2 regions of the Lactiplantibacillus koreensis genome follow, and region 2 is predicted to be linked to the other one. Evidence: a T-box and tRNA genes for the amino acid it is inferred to sense, from the RefSeq annotation. Region 2 holds a T-box; the other holds one or more tRNA genes.
The links. The T-box of region 2 lies ahead of tyrS (tyrosine--tRNA ligase). A T-box ahead of a tRNA ligase gene usually reads a tRNA of that ligase, here a tRNA-Tyr.
Positions count from the first base shown of each region.

Region 1: it has a tRNA-Tyr gene. The T-box ahead of tyrS (tyrosine--tRNA ligase) is inferred to sense a tRNA for this amino acid. The anticodon was not compared.

Region 1 is NZ_CP027190.1:2,306,150-2,318,057, forward strand. Features, by position in the region: gene C5Z25_RS11140 (D-alanyl-D-alanine carboxypeptidase family protein) at 1-60, shown strand, start outside; gene C5Z25_RS11145 (pyridoxal phosphate-dependent aminotransferase) at 144-1,331, opposite strand; gene C5Z25_RS11150 (YkuJ family protein) at 1,519-1,755, shown strand; gene C5Z25_RS11155 (LTA synthase family protein) at 1,903-4,008, shown strand; rRNA gene C5Z25_RS11160 (16S ribosomal RNA) at 4,522-6,095, shown strand; tRNA gene C5Z25_RS11165 (tRNA-Ile) at 6,183-6,256, shown strand; tRNA gene C5Z25_RS11170 (tRNA-Ala) at 6,286-6,358, shown strand; rRNA gene C5Z25_RS11175 (23S ribosomal RNA) at 6,517-9,437, shown strand; rRNA gene rrf (5S ribosomal RNA) at 9,512-9,628, shown strand; tRNA gene C5Z25_RS11185 (tRNA-Asn) at 9,634-9,706, shown strand; tRNA gene C5Z25_RS11190 (tRNA-Ser) at 9,724-9,813, shown strand; tRNA gene C5Z25_RS11195 (tRNA-Glu) at 9,835-9,907, shown strand; tRNA gene C5Z25_RS11200 (tRNA-Val) at 9,912-9,984, shown strand; tRNA gene C5Z25_RS11205 (tRNA-Phe) at 10,040-10,112, shown strand; tRNA gene C5Z25_RS11210 (tRNA-Tyr) at 10,118-10,200, shown strand; tRNA gene C5Z25_RS11215 (tRNA-Trp) at 10,211-10,284, shown strand; tRNA gene C5Z25_RS11220 (tRNA-His) at 10,290-10,362, shown strand; tRNA gene C5Z25_RS11225 (tRNA-Gln) at 10,370-10,441, shown strand; tRNA gene C5Z25_RS11230 (tRNA-Cys) at 10,463-10,533, shown strand; tRNA gene C5Z25_RS11235 (tRNA-Leu) at 10,583-10,667, shown strand; gene C5Z25_RS11240 (ISL3 family transposase) at 10,818-11,908, opposite strand, start outside.
Region 2 is NZ_CP027190.1:876,319-888,226, forward strand. Features, by position in the region: rRNA gene C5Z25_RS04390 (23S ribosomal RNA) at 1-1,674, opposite strand, end outside; rRNA gene C5Z25_RS04395 (16S ribosomal RNA) at 1,881-3,454, opposite strand; partial or broken gene C5Z25_RS12635 (IS30 family transposase) at 4,017-4,484, shown strand; gene C5Z25_RS04405 (2'-5' RNA ligase family protein) at 4,550-5,068, opposite strand; gene C5Z25_RS12500 (acyl-CoA synthetase family protein) at 5,290-5,709, opposite strand; gene C5Z25_RS04420 (ECF transporter S component) at 5,654-6,166, opposite strand; gene tyrS (tyrosine--tRNA ligase) at 6,330-7,586, opposite strand; T-box leader at 7,643-7,839, opposite strand; gene C5Z25_RS04430 (MFS transporter) at 7,875-9,263, opposite strand; gene C5Z25_RS04435 (MarR family winged helix-turn-helix transcriptional regulator) at 9,423-9,896, shown strand; gene C5Z25_RS04440 (hypothetical protein) at 9,991-10,656, opposite strand; gene C5Z25_RS04445 (helix-turn-helix domain-containing protein) at 10,981-11,181, opposite strand; gene C5Z25_RS04450 (C39 family peptidase) at 11,341-11,908, opposite strand, start outside.

The DNA of each region.
Region 1 (11,908 bases), 1.1 Mb from region 2:
ACGACCGACAATGCTAAGCCAATCTTAAATTTGGATACCGCATTTGCCATGAACGAATAAAAAATAACGTTGTCATCAAATTTTGGCGATGAAAAAACGAGCTGGGGAGTTAGTTCCCGAGCTCGTTTTTAGATTGTCGTGAGTTAAGCAGTTTGGTTAGCGGAATCTTGCATGTAGGCGGTTAGTCGCGCCATTGCTTTTTGCAATTTTTCCATACTAGCAGCATAACTCAGCCGGACGTAACCTTCACCCTGAGCACCAAAACCAGTCCCAGGAATAATAGCTAACTTATTTTTACGTGCTAGGTCTTTGCAAAAGGCCATCGCATTTTGATTAAAGCCGGCTGGGATTTTAGCAAAGATATAAAAGGCACCTGTTGGTCGGGCAATTTTGAAACCTAAGTCGGCCATTGTCTTGTAAACAAAGTCACGGCGCGCTTGATATTCGGTCCGCATTGGGAGCGCGTCATCCATGCCGTTAGTTAGAGCTTCAATCCCGGCTTTTTGGGCAATCGTGGTGGCAGCAGTCACGTAATATTGATGGACTTTCTTCATTTGGTCGGTCATTTCTTTCGACGCAAACAAGAAGCCAATCCGCCACCCAGTCATCGCATGTGATTTTGATAACCCATTAATTAAAATAACTTCATCCGGAATGTATTTTGCGATTGAAACGTGGGTACTCCCATAAGTTAATTCACTATACACTTCGTCGGAAACAACCCAGAGGTTATGGCGTTTGAAACAAGCTGCTAACGCTTTAATTTCGTCTTCAATATATGTCACACCGGTAGGATTATTTGGATAATTCATAATAATGCCTTTGAAGTGCTCATTAGGGTGTGCTGCGATAAAGTCATCGACTAATTTAGGTGTAATCACAAAGTCGTTGATCCCAGTATCCATAAATAGAGGGGTTGCCCGGGCTTCTTGAATGATTGGAATATAAGCCGGGAAGATTGGTGAAGGGACGATAATCGCATCGCCAGGGTTACAAATGGTGGTTAATGCCGTGGCAATGGCTTCAGTCGCGCCTACTGTGACCAAGACTTGGTCGGCAGCATTATAATGTAGCCCGTATTTTTTCGCTTGGAAATTAGCGGCGGCTTCACGTAGTTCTAGTAAGCCAGCCATCCCAGTATAGTGTGAAAAATTATCATCAATCGCTTTTTTTGCTGCGTCTTTCACGTGTTGGGGGGTGTTAAAATCGGGTTCCCCTAAAGTTAATTTAACCATATCAGGAATAGCACTGACTTCCTCGTCAAATTGGCGAATGGTGGATACTTGAATTTGAGCAATGGTATCGTTGAGATCATCTCTAAACAATGTCATGAACAAGACTCCTTTGTTTTATAAATTGTTTTAAGTTTATCACATCTTCACAAGGACAAACGGTTGCTTTGCGGTATAATTAAATGTGATAATTTGCTTTGAAACGGGGCTACTCACTAAAAAGACGTGCCATTGGTCTCATTTTTTGCTAGAATAAAAACAAAACTTAAGGAGCGAGATTATAATAATGGAAAAATCTGAATTATCAGCAATTCTCAAACGACTAGAAGCAATGCGGACCTCGGAAGCTACGGAAGTTCAATCACGACGGTTCGAAAAGGAAGGTGTTGAACGCGGTCAGGTTGCCTATGACCCAGCAACATCAACGTACACGCTCCAAGAAGTTAATCCTGATCAAACGTTCGAATTCGATAACATCGACTTAGTTGCGATTGAACTATATGACTTGTTAACCGATAATTAACATTTCCGCCAATTAGATATTTTAAAAGACTGATCCATATTATGCGTTGAATAGTGAAGAATTGTTGAAGAAATCTTCAAGATATTGCTAACTAGCCCTCAACCGTTATAATATGGATTTGTTAATAGCAATGACGGAGGAATTATGATGCCCAAATTTATAAAAAACACGGTTGGAAAGGTCAATACAACCCTTGGCTTCTTTATCCTAACAGTGGTCTTATTTTGGCTAAAGACGTATATCGCCTATCAAACTGAGTTTACGCTTGGGGTTAAAGGTCCCGTGCAACAATTTATTTTGATTCTTAACCCGTTTCCAACAGCGATTGTACTGTTGGGGGTGGCGTTATACTTTAGAGGTCGCTTAAAATATTGGATGATGATGATCATCGATGCCTTACAGACAACCTGGTTGTTTGCCAATATTTTGTATTACCGTGAGTTTTCTGATTTTATGTCAGCTGGTGTAATCAAGAGTTCAGGGGCTTCAAGCACTAATCTTGGCACCAGTTTAAGCCAGATTATCCGTGGCACCGACTTCTTAGTTTATGCCGATGTCGTGATACTCATTTTATTATTAGTATTTAAGGTAATTCGGATTGATCCTCGGCCGTTCAAGCTTCGTTATGCTGCAACGCTAACGATGATTGGGGTCGCTTTGTTTGCAGTTGATTTGGGGATGTCAGAGCATGACCGTTCTGATTTACTAACCCGGACTTTTGATAATAATTACATCGTGAAGTATTTAGGGTTAAATACTTACGCGGGTTACAGCTTTTATCAGACTGAAAAAGAAAGTGCCACGCGAGCTCAGGCTAGCAGTAGTGATATGAAGAGTGTGCTAGCTTATCTAAAGAAGAACCAGGCTAGTGAGAATATCAAGTACTTTGGTAAGGCTAAAGGTAAGAACGTCTTTGTGATTCATTTGGAGAGTTTCCAGCAATTTTTAATTGATTATAAGGTCGATGGTAAAGAAGTAACACCGAACTTAAACAAGTTCTATCATAATAAGAACACGTTGAGTTTTGATAACTTTTATCACCAAGTGGCCCAGGGGAAGACTTCAGATGCTGAAATGATGATGGAAAACTCCTTGTTTGGGTTACCAACTGGTTCGGCAATGACACAATATGGGACGTCGAACACCTTTCAAGCAGCGCCAGCAATTTTAGCGCAAAAAGGGTATACGACGGCGGCCTTTCATGGGGATGTCGCCAGTTTCTGGAATCGAGACAATGCCTACAAATCATGGGGATATGATTACTTCTTCTATTCATCGTATTATAAAGAGAAGGCGAGTTATAACATTGGTTATGGGTTGAAGGACAAAATCTTCTTAAAAGATTCAGTGAAGTATTTGGAACAACTCCCGCAACCATTCTATGCGAAGCTGATTACGTTGACTAACCATTATCCGTATACACTAGATAAGCAAAATCAATCCATTGATAAGACGACGACTGGTGATTCTACCGTCGATGGCTATGTGCAAACCGCACACTATTTAGATCAAGCTTTTGCTGAATTCATTAGTTATTTGAAGAAGGCCGGCTTATATAAGAATAGTATGATTGTGTTGTACGGAGACCATTACGGGATTTCAAATAATCATCGTGCGGCAATTGCCCAGCTATTGGGTAAGAAATCCGTCAATAACTTTGATTTAGCACAATTCCAGAAAGTGCCGTTTATGATTCATGCGGATGGAATTGAGGGTGGGGTTAACCATACCTATGGTGGCGAAATCGATGCGTTGCCAACCATCTTTGATTTATTAGGGATTAAGAATAAAGGGTACATTCAGTTTGGGACTGACTTACTGTCGAAACAACATGATCAAACGGTTGCCTTTAGAAATGGTGATTTTGTATCACCAACTTATACGAAGCTCGGGGGTACGGTCTATGACACTAAGACTGGTGAACAGTTGAAGAACATGACCAACACCCAAAAGCAGACGGTCAAACAGATGCAGAACCATGTAACAACGGAACTGTCCTTGTCTGATCGGGTTATTCAAGGTGATTTATTGCGTTTCTATACGCCGAAGGGCTTTAAGAAAGTCAATAAATCCAACTACAGCTATAAGATTACGAAGACTTTGAAATCGTTGAAGGAACTTCAAGCTGAGAAGCAGACGAGTGTTTTGTCGAAGAATAAAGGCAAGTCAACGGTTGATCTGTATAAGACGGATGCACCAGAACTATCTAGTTCCAGTGCTGATTCGAGTTCGGAGTCAAGCTCAAGTAACTAGTTGCTCAAAGAGATGTCGTTTATGCGACATCTCTTTTTGTGTTTACTGGGGGCTTTGGAGTCTGAAAATGTGGCTTGAAGTTTGGCAACATTCGCCGTAATATAGAATATATTGTCATGGCTAAGGACTTTTAAACTTTTTTCGCAATTAATTAGAGAAAAAGGCTTGACCCGAGTCGTAATTATTGATATTATATTTCTTGTCGTTAAGAACGACATGCAACAATACTCATTATTTTGAATATATCGAGTCGGTTTAACCGTTATCTTGAATGTTTATTCAAAATAAGTTATAAAAAGTTGTTGACATGTTCTTCTGATGATGATAAACTTTAGTAGTTGTGTTGAGGTAATCAACCAACAAATTAGACCTTTGAAAACTGAACAAAGTTTCGACAAATCAAATGTGTAGGGTCTATCAATTCTTGAATTGGTAGCAAACATTTGCGAAGTCAATTCGTAAACAAACAATTTTTAAATCAAGTACTAAATGAGCTTTTTTAGAACTCATCATTAATTTGAGAGTTTGATCCTGGCTCAGGATGAACGCTGGCGGCGTGCCTAATACATGCAAGTCGAACGAACTCTGGTTGTTGAATGACGGTGCTTGCACCTGAGTGATATAACATTTGAGTGAGTGGCGAACTGGTGAGTAACACGTGGGAAACCTGCCCAGAAGTGGGGGATAACACCTGGAAACAGATGCTAATACCGCATAACAACTCGGACCGCATGGTCTGAGTTTGAAAGATGGCTTCGGCTATCACTTTTGGATGGTCCCGCGGCGTATTAGCTAGATGGTGGGGTAACGGCTCACCATGGCAATGATACGTAGCCGACCTGAGAGGGTAATCGGCCACATTGGGACTGAGACACGGCCCAAACTCCTACGGGAGGCAGCAGTAGGGAATCTTCCACAATGGACGAAAGTCTGATGGAGCAACGCCGCGTGAGTGAAGAAGGGTTTCGGCTCGTAAAACTCTGTTGTTAAAGAAGAACATATCTGAGAGTAACTGTTCAGGTATTGACGGTATTTAACCAGAAAGCCACGGCTAACTACGTGCCAGCAGCCGCGGTAATACGTAGGTGGCAAGCGTTATCCGGATTTATTGGGCGTAAAGCGAGCGCAGGCGGTTTTTTAAGTCTGATGTGAAAGCCTTCGGCTCAACCGAAGAAGTGCATCGGAAACTGGGAAACTTGAGTGCAGAAGAGGACAGTGGAACTCCATGTGTAGCGGTGAAATGCGTAGATATATGGAAGAACACCAGTGGCGAAGGCGGCTGTCTGGTCTGTAACTGACGCTGAGGCTCGAAAGTATGGGTAGCAAACAGGATTAGATACCCTGGTAGTCCATACCGTAAACGATGAATGCTAAGTGTTGGAGGGTTTCCGCCCTTCAGTGCTGCAGCTAACGCATTAAGCATTCCGCCTGGGGAGTACGGTCGCAAGACTGAAACTCAAAGGAATTGACGGGGGCCCGCACAAGCGGTGGAGCATGTGGTTTAATTCGAAGCTACGCGAAGAACCTTACCAGGTCTTGACATACTATGCAAATCTAAGAGATTAGACGTTCCCTTCGGGGACATGGATACAGGTGGTGCATGGTTGTCGTCAGCTCGTGTCGTGAGATGTTGGGTTAAGTCCCGCAACGAGCGCAACCCTTATTATCAGTTGCCAGCATTAAGTTGGGCACTCTGGTGAGACTGCCGGTGACAAACCGGAGGAAGGTGGGGATGACGTCAAATCATCATGCCCCTTATGACCTGGGCTACACACGTGCTACAATGGATGGTACAACGAGTTGCGAACTCGCGAGAGCAAGCTAATCTCTTAAAGCCATTCTCAGTTCGGATTGTAGGCTGCAACTCGCCTACATGAAGTCGGAATCGCTAGTAATCGCGGATCAGCATGCCGCGGTGAATACGTTCCCGGGCCTTGTACACACCGCCCGTCACACCATGAGAGTTTGTAACACCCAAAGTCGGTGGGGTAACCTTCGGGAGCCAACCGCCTAAGGTGGGACAGATGATTAGGGTGAAGTCGTAACAAGGTAGCCGTAGGAGAACCTGCGGCTGGATCACCTCCTTTCTAAGGAATATTACGGAAACCTTACACATGATTGTTGAAACTTTGTTTAGTTTTGAGAGGTCTAACTCTCAATTTAATAACGCTTTTGGGCCTATAGCTCAGTTGGTGAGAGCGCACGCCTGATAAGCGTGAGGTCGATGGTTCAAGTCCATTTAGGCCCATCGAGGATTTTTTGTCCTTGCATCACTATGGGGAATTAGCTCAGCTGGGAGAGCACCTGCTTTGCAAGCAGGAGGTCAACGGTTCGATCCCGTTATTCTCCATTGACAACATTGGTTGTCAATGAAACTTGTTCTTTGAAAACTAGATAATATCAAATATAATTTTTCATAATTAAACCGAGAACACCGCGTTTTTTGAGTTTTTTAAAGAAGTTTTAAATCGCTAAACTCATTAATCGCATTTTCCGTTAGGAAAATGAGGTTAAGTTAACAAGGGCGCATGGTGAATGCCTTGGCACTAGGAGCCGATGAAGGACGGGACTAACACCGATATGCTTCGGGGAGCTGTACGTAAGCTATGATCCGGAGATTTCCGAATGGGGCAACCCAGCAGTTTTAATCAACTGTTACCGCTAGATGAATACATAGTCTAGTCGGAGGTAAACGCTGTGAACTGAAACATCTCATTAGCAGCAGGAATATAAAGAAATTTCGATTCCCTAAGTAGCGGCGAGCGAACGGGGAACAGCCCAAACCAGAGAGCTTGCTCTTTGGGGTTGTAGGACTGAACATTTGAGTTACCAAAACGTTTGATAGTCGAAGGATTTGGGAAAATCCGCCATAGATGGTGATAGCCCAGTAGATTAAATTAAACGTTCTCAGTTCAGGATCCTGAGTACGGCGGAACACGTGAAATTCCGTCGGAATCCGGGAGGACCATCTCCCAAGGCTAAATACTCCCTAGTGACCGATAGTGAACCAGTACCGTGAGGGAAAGGTGAAAAGCACCCCGGAAGGGGAGTGAAATAGTTCCTGAAACCATGTGCCTACAATAAGTCAGAGCGCGTTAATGCGTGATGGCGTGCCTTTTGTAGAATGAACCGGCGAGTTACGATCCCGTGCAAGGTTAAGACTTAAAAGTCGGAGCCGTAGCGAAAGCGAGTCTGAAATGGGCGTTTTTAGTACGAGGTTGTAGACCCGAAACCAGGTGACCTATCCATGTCCAGGTTGAAGGTGCGGTAAAACGCACTGGAGGACCGAACCCGTGTAAGTTGAAAATTGCTGGGATGAGGTGTGGATAGCGGTGAAATTCCAATCGAACTTGGAGATAGCTGGTTCTCTCCGAAATAGCTTTAGGGCTAGCCTCGGATGAAGGATCATGGAGGTAGAGCACTATTTGGACTAGGGGCCCGTCTTGGGTTACTGAATTCAGATAAACTCCGAATGCCATTGATTCATATCCGGGAGTCAGACGATGAGTGATAAGATCCACCGTCGAAAGGGGAACAGCCCAGATCACCAGTTAAGGTCCCTAAATGTATACTAAGTGGAAAAGGATGTGGAGTTGCACAGACAACTAGGATGTTGGCTCAGAAGCAGCCACCATTTAAAGAGTGCGTAATAGCTCACTAGTCGAGTGATTCTGCGCCGAAAATGTACCGGGGCTAAGTATACTACCGAAACTGTGGATGTGACCATTAGGTCACGTGATAGGAGAGCGTTCTAAGGGCGGTGAAGCAAGATCGTGAGGACTTGTGGAGCGCTTAGAAGTGAGAATGCCGGTATGAGTAGCGAAAGATGGGTGAGAATCCCATCCACCGAATGACTAAGGTTTCCTGGGGAAGGCTCGTCCTCCCAGGGTTAGTCGGGACCTAAGTCGAGGCCGAGAGGCGTAGACGATGGATAACAGATTGATATTTCTGTACTAGTTAAATGCGTTTGAACGATGGAGGGACGCAGTAGGCTAAGATGTGCATCCTGTTGGATTAGGATGTCCAAGCAACAAGTCTTTTGATGAGTCAAATGCTTATCAATTTAAGGACAAGTTGTGATGGGGAGCGAAATTTAGTAGCGAAGCGTCTGATGTCACACTGCCGAGAAAAGCTTCTAGTGAGTATTTAACTACCCGTACCGCAAACCAACACAGGTAGTCGAGGAGAGAATCCTAAGGTGAGCGAGTGAACTCTCGTTAAGGAACTCGGCAAAATGACCCCGTAACTTCGGGAGAAGGGGTGCTGATCGCAAGATCAGCCGCAGTGAATAGGCCCAGGCGACTGTTTATCAAAAACACAGGTCTCTGCAAAATCGTAAGATGACGTATAGGGGCTGACGCCTGCCCGGTGCTGGAAGGTTAAAAGGATGGGTTAGCTTCGGCGAAGCTCAGAATTGAAGCCCCAGTAAACGGCGGCCGTAACTATAACGGTCCTAAGGTAGCGAAATTCCTTGTCGGGTAAGTTCCGACCCGCACGAAAGGCGTAACGATCTGGGCACTGTCTCAACGAGAGACTCGGTGAAATTATATTGTCCGTGAAGATGCGGACTACCCGCGACAGGACGGAAAGACCCCATGGAGCTTTACTGTAGCTTGATATTGAGTGTTTGTACAGCTTGTACAGGATAGGTAGGAGCCATAGAAACCGGAACGCTAGTTTCGGTGGAGGCGTTGGTGGGATACTACCCTCGCTGTATGACCACTCTAACCCACACCACTTAGCGTGGTGGGAGACAGTGTCAGGTGGGCAGTTTGACTGGGGCGGTCGCCTCCTAAAGAGTAACGGAGGCGCCCAAAGGTTCCCTCAGAATGGTTGGAAATCATTCGCAGAGTGTAAAGGCACAAGGGAGCTTGACTGCGAGACAGACAGGTCGAGCAGGGACGAAAGTCGGGCTTAGTGATCCGGTGGTACCGTATGGAAGGGCCATCGCTCAACGGATAAAAGCTACCCTGGGGATAACAGGCTTATCTCCCCCAAGAGTCCACATCGACGGGGAGGTTTGGCACCTCGATGTCGGCTCATCGCATCCTGGGGCTGTAGTCGGTCCCAAGGGTTGGGCTGTTCGCCCATTAAAGCGGTACGCGAGCTGGGTTCAGAACGTCGTGAGACAGTTCGGTCCCTATCCGTCGCGGGCGTAGGAAATTTGAGAGGATCTGTCCTTAGTACGAGAGGACCGGGATGGACATACCTCTGGTGTACCAGTTGTGCCGCCAGGCGCATCGCTGGGTAGCTACGTATGGATGTGATAAACGCTGAAAGCATCTAAGTGTGAAACACACCTCGAGATGAGATTTCCCATTCCTTTATGGAAGTAAGACCCCTGAAAGATGATCAGGTAGATAGGTTAGAAGTGGTAGCACGGTGACGTGTGAAGCGGACTAATACTAATCGGTCGAGGACTTAACCAAGTAATTGGTGTTCCGGTAAGATGAAAAATACAATTTGATATTAGCTAGTTTTGAGAGCACAAGTTTCTCAATAGTGTGGCGACGATGGCAAGAAGGATACACCTGTTCCCATGTCGAACACAGAAGTTAAGCTTCTTAGCGCCGAGAGTAGTTGGGGGATCGCTCCCTGCGAGGGTAGGACGTTGCCATGCAATATTCCGACATAGCTCAGTTGGTAGAGCGCTTGACTGTTAATCAAGATGTCGACGGTTCGAGCCCGCCTGTCGGAGTTATCTACGTAAGCCATGGAGAGTTGTCCGAGTGGCTGAAGGAGCAGCATTGGAAATGCTGTAAACGGGTTATACCTGTTTCAAGGGTTCGAATCCCTTACTCTCCGTTAGTTAGATATAGTAAATATGACCCCTTGGTCAAGTGGTTTAAGACACTGCCCTTTCACGGCAGTAACATGGGTTCGAATCCCGTAGGGGTCATCATGGAGGATTAGCTCAGTTGGGAGAGCGTCTGCCTTACAAGCAGAGGGTCACAGGTTCGAGCCCTGTATCCTCCATTTAATGGCTTAGGCCGTTAGAAAAATTGAATAGACTTCATCATAATGATTATTTGGCTCGGTAGCTCAGTCGGTAGAGCAATGGATTGAAGCTCCATGTGTCGGCGGTTCGATTCCGTCCCGCGCCATTTATGGAGGGGTAGCGAAGTCTGGCTAAACGCGGCGGACTGTAAATCCGCTCCTTCGGGTTCGGTGGTTCAAATCCACTTCCCTCCATTTTTTTCATAGGGATATAGTTTAATGGTAGAACAACGGTCTCCAAAACCGTCGGTGTGGGTTCAACTCCTACTATCCCTGCCATGTTGGCGGTATTGGCGAAGTGGTTAACGCACCGGATTGTGGCTCCGGCACGCGTGGGTTCGATTCCCACATACCGCCCTTTGATTGGGTTATAGCCAAGTGGTAAGGCAATGGACTTTGACTCCATCATGCGCTGGTTCGAATCCAGCTAACCCAATTGGGTTGGGCAAAAAATGATGGCGGTATAGCCAAGTGGTAAGGCAGAGGTCTGCAAAACCTTCATCACCGGTTCAAATCCGGTTACCGCCTTTCCTGAAAAGGTTATAATCCTGATCAGTTTCATATTTAGTTCCATTTTGCCGGCGTGGCGGAATTGGCAGACGCGCTGGACTCAAAATCCAGTTCCCGTTGAGGGAGTATCGGTTCGACCCCGATCGCCGGTACTAAGAGGTTTTCAGGAAGCTCTAAGTACCTTTGAGAAGTCGTTATATCATTGATATAACGGCTTTTTTGTTTTTTCATAAACCATGCAAAACTATAGAAAATAAGGGTTCTTTGTCAACCGGTGTTGATGAGGAAAATTGGGGTTCAATTCATTTACGAATTGGGCTTCTTTTTTTTATTTTTATTTTGAATTCAATCTGTATTCTATAATTAAAATTCATCCAGTTTCGGTAGCCATAAGCTGTTCGTTTTATTTGTTTGATTTTACGATTAACACCCTCGATGGGCCCATTTGAGAGTGAACATTCCGTCATGTTTTTAATAAATTGCTTATTCTTGATAAAGGTCTTAATCGTTTGTAAGAGCTGAGGACTAACGTTCTCAACTCTACCTAAAGCTTCAATAAATGCGACATAGTTTCGACTACGAATGGCCTCGACTAATTCGTGAGCTGAATAATAAGTGTTCGCAAATTCTTCATTCAGATCCAGTCCCTCCAGGATTAGTTGTTCCTGAGTTAGATGGTCTTTTAAATGCGAAAACCATTGTGGTTTATCTTTTTCAAGTTTTGAATAATCTTTGAGATAGAGCCGCCAGTAATACTTAAGCACGCGGTATTCACGAGTGTCTGGGGCAAATCTTTTCATCAATTGAACACGAGTCTGGTTTAAGGATCGTAAGACCATTTGAACTAAATGAAAGTTGTCGGCGACAACTTTGGCGTTAGGGAAAATACTGTGCATAATGGTGTAATAGTTTGCGTTAAAATCCATCACAACCTGGGTCACTTGCTGGCGATTTTTCAAGGAGTAATGATTTAAGAAGAATGCCTTAATCTCTTTAGTTCTACGTCCTGGAAGAATGGCAATGAGGTCGTGTTTCTGTGCATCAATAGCGATGAAACTCATTTGTTTCCCGGTAGAACGGAATTCATCGATGCATAAAGTAGTTGGTAGACCATCATAGGCTGGTCTAGTTTGTTTCCCCAAAGCAACTAATTGACGACTGACAGTATTAGTTGATACATTGTACTCTGCGGCAATATTGACCATTGTGCGGTCTTCTGTTAGTGCTGTAGTAATACGGTGCTTAACATGTTGAGAAATCTGATGTTGCTTGGCCACTACGGGGGTTTGGGCAAGTAGGCTATGACCGCAAGCCCGACAGAGAAAGCGTTGCTTACGTAAAATTAACAATGCCGTTCGCTCGCTGATGTTGGAAATTCTGATATTAACCGTTT
Region 2 (11,908 bases):
CGACTACCTGTGTTGGTTTGCGGTACGGGTAGTTAAATACTCACTAGAAGCTTTTCTCGGCAGTGTGACATCAGACGCTTCGCTACTAAATTTCGCTCCCCATAACAACTTGTCCTTAAATTGATAAGCATTTGACTCATCAAAAGACTTGTTGCTTGGACATCCTAATCCAACAGGATGCACATCTTAGCCTACTGCGTCCCTCCATCGTTCAAACGCATTTAACTAGTACAGAAATATCAATCTGTTATCCATCGTCTACGCCTCTCGGCCTCGACTTAGGTCCCGACTAACCCTGGGAGGACGAGCCTTCCCCAGGAAACCTTAGTCATTCGGTGGATGGGATTCTCACCCATCTTTCGCTACTCATACCGGCATTCTCACTTCTAAGCGCTCCACAAGTCCTCACGATCTTGCTTCACCGCCCTTAGAACGCTCTCCTATCACGTGACCTAATGGTCACATCCACAGTTTCGGTAGTATACTTAGCCCCGGTACATTTTCGGCGCAGAATCACTCGACTAGTGAGCTATTACGCACTCTTTAAATGGTGGCTGCTTCTGAGCCAACATCCTAGTTGTCTGTGCAACTCCACATCCTTTTCCACTTAGTATACATTTAGGGACCTTAACTGGTGATCTGGGCTGTTCCCCTTTCGACGGTGGATCTTATCACTCATCGTCTGACTCCCGGATATGAATCAATGGCATTCGGAGTTTATCTGAATTCAGTAACCCAAGACGGGCCCCTAGTCCAAATAGTGCTCTACCTCCATGATCCTTCATCCGAGGCTAGCCCTAAAGCTATTTCGGAGAGAACCAGCTATCTCCAAGTTCGATTGGAATTTCACCGCTATCCACACCTCATCCCAGCAATTTTCAACTTACACGGGTTCGGTCCTCCAGTGCGTTTTACCGCACCTTCAACCTGGACATGGATAGGTCACCTGGTTTCGGGTCTACAACCTCGTACTAAAAACGCCCATTTCAGACTCGCTTTCGCTACGGCTCCGACTTTTAAGTCTTAACCTTGCACGGGATCGTAACTCGCCGGTTCATTCTACAAAAGGCACGCCATCACGCATTAACGCGCTCTGACTTATTGTAGGCACATGGTTTCAGGAACTATTTCACTCCCCTTCCGGGGTGCTTTTCACCTTTCCCTCACGGTACTGGTTCACTATCGGTCACTAGGGAGTATTTAGCCTTGGGAGATGGTCCTCCCGGATTCCGACGGAATTTCACGTGTTCCGCCGTACTCAGGATCCTGAACTGAGAACGTTTAATTTAATCTACTGGGCTATCACCATCTATGGCGGATTTTCCCAAATCCTTCGACTATCAAACGTTTTGGTAACTCAAATGTTCAGTCCTACAACCCCAAAGAGCAAGCTCTCTGGTTTGGGCTGTTCCCCGTTCGCTCGCCGCTACTTAGGGAATCGAAATTTCTTTATATTCCTGCTGCTAATGAGATGTTTCAGTTCACAGCGTTTACCTCCGACTAGACTATGTATTCATCTAGCGGTAACAGTTGATTAAAACTGCTGGGTTGCCCCATTCGGAAATCTCCGGATCATAGCTTACGTACAGCTCCCCGAAGCATATCGGTGTTAGTCCCGTCCTTCATCGGCTCCTAGTGCCAAGGCATTCACCATGCGCCCTTGTTAACTTAACCTCATTTTCCTAACGGAAAATGCGATTAATGAGTTTAGCGATTTAAAACTTCTTTAAAAAACTCAAAAAACGCGGTGTTCTCGGTTTAATTATGAAAAATTATATTTGATATTATCTAGTTTTCAAAGAACAAGTTTGAGAGTTAGACCTCTCAAAACTAAACAAAGTTTCAACAATCATGTGTAAGGTTTCCGTAATATTCCTTAGAAAGGAGGTGATCCAGCCGCAGGTTCTCCTACGGCTACCTTGTTACGACTTCACCCTAATCATCTGTCCCACCTTAGGCGGTTGGCTCCCGAAGGTTACCCCACCGACTTTGGGTGTTACAAACTCTCATGGTGTGACGGGCGGTGTGTACAAGGCCCGGGAACGTATTCACCGCGGCATGCTGATCCGCGATTACTAGCGATTCCGACTTCATGTAGGCGAGTTGCAGCCTACAATCCGAACTGAGAATGGCTTTAAGAGATTAGCTTGCTCTCGCGAGTTCGCAACTCGTTGTACCATCCATTGTAGCACGTGTGTAGCCCAGGTCATAAGGGGCATGATGATTTGACGTCATCCCCACCTTCCTCCGGTTTGTCACCGGCAGTCTCACCAGAGTGCCCAACTTAATGCTGGCAACTGATAATAAGGGTTGCGCTCGTTGCGGGACTTAACCCAACATCTCACGACACGAGCTGACGACAACCATGCACCACCTGTATCCATGTCCCCGAAGGGAACGTCTAATCTCTTAGATTTGCATAGTATGTCAAGACCTGGTAAGGTTCTTCGCGTAGCTTCGAATTAAACCACATGCTCCACCGCTTGTGCGGGCCCCCGTCAATTCCTTTGAGTTTCAGTCTTGCGACCGTACTCCCCAGGCGGAATGCTTAATGCGTTAGCTGCAGCACTGAAAGGCGGAAACCCTCCAACACTTAGCATTCATCGTTTACGGTATGGACTACCAGGGTATCTAATCCTGTTTGCTACCCATACTTTCGAGCCTCAGCGTCAGTTACAGACCAGACAGCCGCCTTCGCCACTGGTGTTCTTCCATATATCTACGCATTTCACCGCTACACATGGAGTTCCACTGTCCTCTTCTGCACTCAAGTTTCCCAGTTTCCGATGCACTTCTTCGGTTGAGCCGAAGGCTTTCACATCAGACTTAAAAAACCGCCTGCGCTCGCTTTACGCCCAATAAATCCGGATAACGCTTGCCACCTACGTATTACCGCGGCTGCTGGCACGTAGTTAGCCGTGGCTTTCTGGTTAAATACCGTCAATACCTGAACAGTTACTCTCAGATATGTTCTTCTTTAACAACAGAGTTTTACGAGCCGAAACCCTTCTTCACTCACGCGGCGTTGCTCCATCAGACTTTCGTCCATTGTGGAAGATTCCCTACTGCTGCCTCCCGTAGGAGTTTGGGCCGTGTCTCAGTCCCAATGTGGCCGATTACCCTCTCAGGTCGGCTACGTATCATTGCCATGGTGAGCCGTTACCCCACCATCTAGCTAATACGCCGCGGGACCATCCAAAAGTGATAGCCGAAGCCATCTTTCAAACTCAGACCATGCGGTCCGAGTTGTTATGCGGTATTAGCATCTGTTTCCAGGTGTTATCCCCCACTTCTGGGCAGGTTTCCCACGTGTTACTCACCAGTTCGCCACTCACTCAAATGTTATATCACTCAGGTGCAAGCACCGTCATTCAACAACCAGAGTTCGTTCGACTTGCATGTATTAGGCACGCCGCCAGCGTTCATCCTGAGCCAGGATCAAACTCTCAAATTAATGATGAGTTCTAAAAAAGCTCATTTAGTACTTGATTTAAAAATTGTTTGTTTACGAATTGACTTCGCAAATGTTTGCTACCAATTCAAGAATTGATAGACCCTACACATTTGATTTGTCGAAACTTTGTTCAGTTTTCAAAGGTCTAATTTGTTGGTTGATTACCTCAACGCAACTTAATTATCTTAACATCTTGATTTCTTTTTGTCAACTTCTTTTTTTAAAAGAATTAACAATCTCAAGCTGTCAGTTGCCGTTGCGACAACAGGAATAATCATATCAATTACTGAAGCAGTTGTCAACAACTAATTTCAATATTGTTTTTCGTATTCCTTGCCACCGTAGCAGCAACGTGTACTAATATACCAACCACAGCTGAAACTGTCAACAACTTTTTGCTTCTTTTTTCAAAAAAGTGAAAACGGCATTCAAATTAGTCGTCTATTTTCACGATACTGGTTAGTGTAATCAGCGTTTACACGCCGATCTCGTTTATCAATTAAACACTAAACCTTCTATATAATGGTATAAAAAAAGAGTCCGGGACATAACTCGGACTCTTTTAGAAGGCGACACTGTTCAAGGCAAAAACCACCAGGGCGCAGTAACCACGCTAGTTGAACGTCAAACCAAGGTTGCAATTATTCTAAATTCACATGCCAAGTCGTCAAAAGATATTAATCGTAGTTTAGCAACATGGCTGTCAAAGTTACCACGCCATTTATTCAAGTCGATGACATTTGAGAATGGCTATAGTTCGCCGATTGGCGAACTATAGCCATTCAATTTGATTTAAATATTTACTTTGCAGCCGTCGGCGCACCCAATCAGCGCGGTTTAAACGAAAACACCAATAGTCTGCTCCGAAAAGATGGCTTGCACCATGATCTCACCATGGATCAGCTATCAGATGAATTTATACAGGCAGTATCCAGTCGACGAAATCACATTCCACGAAAAAGTCTTAACTCCCCCCCCACTGGAGGAGTTCCTAAATCAAATCACAGATGAACAACTAGCAAATTTCTAACTTAATTTGACAATTTGGGATATTTAAGGCATACGAAACTCTGATTTACTAGGATTGTAAGACTGTCATTTACTAAGCAATTTCTTTGTAAAAATCTCAATAGAATCTCCATTAGATAGTATTTTTTCAACCGAGATGCTCTTAACATCTGCAGAAACATTACCTATCTGCTTATTCAATTCATTCGCCAATTCTACTGCTTTTTCTGGAGTTAATCCCTGTGCAATTGTGATATGTGGTACATATTTTTTATATCTAAGTTCGTGAGCCGAAAATATAGAACAATCATATAGACTTCGATGTAGGCTGCTAACTTTATTCTTACTTTTTCCGATTTCTAACCAAACATATCCATTTTCATAATCACCAGACACTTTAGAAATATCTATTGAAAAAGCTGGCACATCATGGCTCACTTCACAAAGGGAGTCAAATATTAACCCATTCTCCGATTCACTCTCAAACGGGAAAATTAAAGAAATGTGTGGTCTGACATGTGCATATAACGAATCATACTTTTTCCTAATTTTTTGTACTTGATTAATATTATCAAAATCAGGAAATATTAGGACTGAACGTTCCAATTATCTCACCTCTGTATAATTGTCAATTAATTTCGAGAAATTTAACCAGATTGGAGAATCCACTTTTGAAGCATATTTTTCAGAGACACTAATAATATACTTTTTTGAGAAAAATGAGTGAATATTGAAAAAGTGACTGTGAATTGTTTTGTCAAAGATCATACTTTTCCTTGGAACATATTCAAACATGTCTAAATCCTTGAACAATCCAGTACCCAGCATTACGAAGGTATCATATAGGCTGGTATTAAATCGCTTAATTTTGAACGCAACGTTTCGTAATTTATTTCGTCATACGTATAGTAGGCAGCCAGGTTATCACTACCAGTCTGATCCTTTATACCGATTACAACAACATCACCAACTCCAGTCATTACTTTTCTTAGATTAGCCTCAACCTCACCAGTCTCAATTCTGTATCCACGAATTTTAACTTGATTGTCATTTCTACCAACATACATGATTTCGCCGTTCTGAGATTGATAAACCATATCTCCGGTATGATAGAAAGCTGTTTGAGTATACAATGGTGAACAGATGAATTTTAATTCACTTTTGTCTTTATCGCCACCTGTCACGATGACTTTAATTAAATTGCGTTTTAACTCGGTCCTTAAGCCGTAACACAATCGGATAAGCAATTACACCACCCACCACTGCTTGAATCGCGTTGGTCGGTACGCCGGCCAAGCCGGTTGGCATCGCATATAGAATCGTATCGGAAATAAAATACCCAATTACCATAACGACACCACCAATTGTAATCGCCATGAACTGACGCCCTTTAGATTGATCAGCCCCAAACTGACCAACTAAAAACCCTTCTAAACCATGCACGATGAGCGAAAACAACATGTACTGTGAATAGCCAGACAACAAATCTAATAGAAATCCACTAGCCCCACCAACAATTGCACCGCCTCGACGGCCAAACAATAATGCCGCAATGAAAATCCCAGCATCACATAAGTTGATATTACCATGTGTCATTGGCACTGGAATAATAAACCACATTGAAATGACAACCGTTACCGCAATCAGCAACCCCAATACTGCGACCAAGCGTGTCGAAAACTTAGTTTGCTTCTTCTCTGACATCTCTAAACCATCCCCTCTAGTAGCTGTACTTAACCTAACAATGTGCATTTTCTAATCTAGTTCTCATTTTACTACAATTATTTAAAAATACTACTCCGGGTGTGACCGGCAAACAAAAATCTGGCTACCAACAAGCGGCGCCAGATTTTCATCAGTTCTACTATTATTTAATGCGTGCTAAGAAATACCGCTTTTTCCCCCGACGCACAATCACAAATTTACCATCAAAAGCTGTCGTTGGATCAATCACGGCATCAACATCCGTAATTTTCACACCATTAATCCGAATGGCCCCATTTTTAAGATCTTCTCGAGCTTGACGCCGTGAGGGTTCAAACTTGGTTGCATCAACTAGCCATAGCACAATATTCTGCTTTTCAGCAGTCACTTCAGCTGAAGGCACCCCTTTAAACCCTTGTTCAATCTCGCCGGCATTCAAGTTTTGAACATCACCAGTGAATAAGGCATTGGTAATATTTTGTGCTTCTGCGACCGCTGCTTTCCCATGCACAAATTCAGTGACACATTCTGCTAACCGCCGTTGTGCTTCCCGCTTACCGGGTGCCAACTTAACCTTTTCAGCTAAATCATCAATTTCAGCATGGCTTAAGAATGTGAAATACTTCAAATATTTAACGACATCCCGATCATCTTGATTAATCCAAAATTGGTAAAATTCATAAGGTGAGGTCCGTTCTGGATCTAACCAAACAGCGCCACCCGCAGTCTTACCAAACTTCGTCCCATCTGCCTTAAGCAATAGTGGAATTGTCAAGCCGTAGACTTTGGTTTCATTACCTTCTAACCGGTGAATCAAATCCGTTCCGGCCGTGATATTCCCCCACTGGTCAGCCCCACCAATTTGTAATTGGACATGAGCTGCCCGGTATAAATGTAAGAAATCAACTGATTGTAAGATTTGGTAGGTAAATTCAGTATAAGAAATCCCGACTTCTAACCGACTTGCAACGACTTCTTTGTTCAGCATCGTATTCACACTAAACAACTTACCGTAGTCCCGCAAAAAGTCGAGTAACGAGATTTTAGATAACCAGTCATAGTTATTCACAATCGTAAAGTTATCATCATCACCAAACAACTTGTGCATTTGCGCACTCAAAGCCGCTTCATTGTGGTTAACTTGCGCCATCGTTTGTAAGACCCGTTCGGAATTCTTACCCGACGGATCACCAATGGCCCCGGTCCCACCACCGACTAACACGTAAGGATGATGGCCAGCTAACTGGAATCGTTTCAAAATCATAAACGGAATCAAATGGCCGATATGCATGCTGTCACCTGTTGGATCAATCCCACAATACAACGCAACCGCTTCATTGGTTGCCAGTTCCTTTAATCCAGCTTCATCCGTTTGCTGATTAATCGCACCACGCCATTTTAAATCATCAATAATATCCATCTGTATTCCTCCTAAAGTATGGTCCGAAAAAACAAAAAAACTCGTCCCTGCTATTAAACAGGGACGAGTTTTTCCGCGTTACCACCCAAGTTATCACTAAAAAGTGATCGCTCATTTATTGATAACGAAATAATCCGGCCGATTGGCAACTCACTCTATGTAATTCGTCATTGACCACAGCTCGGTTCACACCACCCACCGAGTCGCTTAACTGTTGGATCAATGACTACTTATTAGAGATTACCGCTTTTTATATTACTCATATCATAAGCACTCCGCTACCAAATGTCAATCATGATGACGTTGCCGCATGGCAAGGCTCAGTGCAACCAGATTCACAATAATCAAAACAAATAAGAAAACTAAGGCGGCGGTGGACCCTAAAGCTGTGCGCCGCGCTAACGATCCACTGGCCTGGGTTTGAACTAACGTAATAATCGCTGAGACGACCGACGTCCCCGTAGCCCCGGCAAATTGTTGTAAGGTATTAAACATCGCATTACCATCGGCTTGTAAGTCTAAACTTAATTGTTCTAACCCACTCGTCATCGTATTGCCCATAGTTAATCCCATCCCAACCATTAACAAAATATACAACACCGCAATCAAAGGACCATTAAGTTGTAACCCTAACCCAGTAAACAAAGCCACGGCAATCACTAAAATCGTTGCCCCTGTTAAAATAGGTTTAGCCGCTCCAAACTGATCCAACAGCCGACCACCCAAAGGCGCAAAGACAGCGCCAATAGCGGCGCCCGGCAATACAAACAAACCGGCCAATAAGGCACTCTTCCCATTAACTAACTGAATATAATTCGGCAAGATAAAAGCTAATCCGAGTGCATTCATCTGAACTAAAAAGAACCCTAATAGGTGCCAATTAAAGGCAGTTACTTTAAAAATCTGCAATTTAATTAACGGTTGTGCTGACTGCTTAGTCCGCTTGACAAATCCAACCACTCCTAAAATACCGACTAATAAGAGACCACCGACCATCAGTGGTTGCTGACTAAAATTCTGTAAGTTGCTGAAAGCTAACGTAAAACCGACAAAGATGATCATCACCAAGCCCCAAGCTAAACCATCAAAACTGGTTTTTGTTGTCGGTTGAGCTTGGCGAATTGCCCCTACGCCCAGGATGAGTGACAGCACTAGCAATGGCAACAATAAAATAAAGATCCAGTGCCAATTCAAGCTACTAATGACCAAGCCACCAAAAGTCGGCCCTAACGCAGGCGCAATGGCAGTAATTAACGTCCCAATTCCCATCAAAGTTCCACGTTGTTCATCCGGCACCCAATCCAAAATAATATTAAACATCAGTGGTAATGCAATCCCAGTCCCCAACCCTTGCACGAGTCGACCGATGACCAAGACACCAAAGGTCGGCGCACTCGCATCAATCACTAGCCCCGCCATAAATAGTAGATTGGCAGTCACAAATAACGTCTTAGTTTTAAAGCGTCGTTTTAAAAACGATGAAATCGGGACAATAATTGCGACCACTAACAAATAAGCGGTCGTTAACCATTGGACCGTTGCGGTATTAATCGAAAACTCGCGCATTAACACTGGAAACGTAATGTTCATTGCTGTTTCTACCACGACCCCACAAAACGACAATAATCCCGCCGCAACTACGGCCATAATTAATTTTGCATCAACTTTTTTAGTCATTTTCTCAACTCCATTTAATAATTAGTTCTAATACGAACTATTCATTCATTCTAGCACAATTTGTTGATAACACCACCTTTAATTGACAATTGACTTCTAGCTTTAGCTTGTCTATAATGCCAAGTGGTACGTAACCGAACTATCAATGGAGATGACCGCATGCAACGTTCAATCGGAATTGCAATCAAAAAAGCCAATAATGCGTTAGCCCGTGATTCAGATCATTTTGCAAAGAAATTAGGCCTTACCGGTATGCAAATCAGTACCATCAATTATATTGCCGATCACGAAAACACCCAAGATATTTTCCAACGGGATTTAGAACACGAATTCAACATCCGCAAAGCGACCGCTTCTAGTCTCGTCACCACCATGGTTGCTAACGAATTATTGATCCGCGTACCAGCCACCAATGATGCCCGGTACAAACGATTACTCTTAACCCCCAAGGCCCGTCAGTTAGCTACGGTTATTGCCGCCTTTTTTGCTGAAAGTGAACGGCGCATTAAGACCTTATTAGCTACTAGTACGACAACGACGTATACTGATTTAACCAAGATTAGCCAAGCTTTTACTACCACGCCAACAAAAAAAACAAGTCACAAACAAGCGAACGGCACAAAAGTTGACTAATTGCAGCAGCTTTGATGACAAAAAAATAATTGCGACAAGAATTTTTGATTTCTTGTCGCAATTATTTTCTTTTGTCTAAATCTCTTTTATGACACTATTTTTGCGCTGTTGCGGCAATTTTTAGAACCGTATTCGCTTGTTGACCTTGCACTTGTGACACCTGATCTGAGTTTTGCCATTTAACACTATTAGCTTCACCAGATTGTGGTTGGTTATAAACAGTCACAGAACCAGAAGTGGCCCCTTGAGTCGTTAGACTTTGTTGTTGAATTTGTGAATTAACTTTATTCGCAAATTTAGTTGGGTTTTGCACGACATCTTGGGTATTAGCAACTGTGGTTACGGACCAATTACCTGTATTCCAGTGCACATATAACCGGCCCATCGTACCTTGCACCGTTGCCGTCGTCCCAGAGTTTAACTTAACCGTATCACCTTGCGTATTTGCTAAATAATCTACTTTATTTTGGGCAACACTACTATTATTGTAGTCAGTTTGCTTATATGTAGCCGTTTTAGAATTCGTCCCCGCTTTAACATAGCTGACGCTATAGTTAGATTTGGTTCCGCTCGCTGCGGTGGCTTTAACGGTTTGATCGGTAGCCTTAACGGTCGTTGGCGCCGTCGTATCACTAACCGTCGTCACGTTATCTGAAGCTGCATGTAACACATGATCAACGGATGGTGCGGCAACTAATCCAATGACTAACGCCCCAGTGGCCGTAAAAATACCTAATTTAACTTTTTGCTTAAAATCCATGAAGAAACTTCCTCCTTGTTTTGTTCCCGCTTGCTAACTGTATCCGTCTAAGCAACCTTTCAACTTAATCACCATAGGCTGAAACACTTAACGTTTATTTTACCATTTTTATATTCTAAAATAACGATTTTTTTAACTTTCCCTATCATAAGCCTATTTTTCTTTAAAACGGCGTCATTTAGTTTTCATTTAAGTTACAGATATTTCATGAGACTAAAAAAGTCCACGATAGTCAGTCGCGAACTCTCCTTTTGATGGTACTGATTTACTTCACAGTCCAATTACTAGCATTGCGGTAGTCAGCCGCATGCCGACGTTTAGCACTTAATCATGGAAGAAATACTGCGTGGGCACTTTAAAATCATCGTGCAGTTTTTGAACTTCCACAATACTCCAATTTGAGCGCCCATGTAATTTATTCCAAACTGTATTGACACTACGATCAATCGAGTCGGCTAAATCTTGTTGCGTAATATGGTTCTGCTTAAAGTAAGCCAATAATAAGACATCATTGTCGGGTTTCATTTGAACTCCTCCTTTATTTCCCCATATAGGGATATTACACCATTTTATCGCTTTCATCAATATATAACTGTGGAAAGTCACAGTTATTTGTGGTTATAAATAAAAAATCGCACGGAAATCTTTTTTCCGTGCGATTTTTGCGCAATGACGCTTATTAAATTAATGATCTAACGTTAACACCACGGCCTGTTTACCCATTTGCTTATAAGCCGCTGCAAAATCAGTCCAACTAACAGCTTGTTGCTTCTGTCCATATGGATTATTAATATAAATCAATTTTTTTGTGCGATTAAAGCCCACAATGACGACACTATGCATATCATAAGTGATTTTTACCGGACCTTGCGGTGTTTGCCACGTTTGCATACTGGTCACTGGTGCAAAGGCCACCGTCGTAATCGTCCAAACCGGGCGTCCAGCTTCAAGCTGCTTAATAATTGTCGCAAAACTTGAGCCGGTCAAATCTTTAACTTGGCTCGTCTGAGTCTTCGCTAATTTATAGATAGGACCATGGTAAACCCCTAACCCAGGATTAGCGCCAGAAATATCGCCAACAAAACCCACATTCGGATTACCATGATCGCCATTATCATAATTCAACGGCACACTTGGTAATTTGGCTGCTAGTTGATTCTTAGTAATATTAATATGCTCATAATTCAACATCATGGTCAGTGACGTCACTTCACAGCCATTATATAACCGGGGTGCCGTCATTTGATTAATC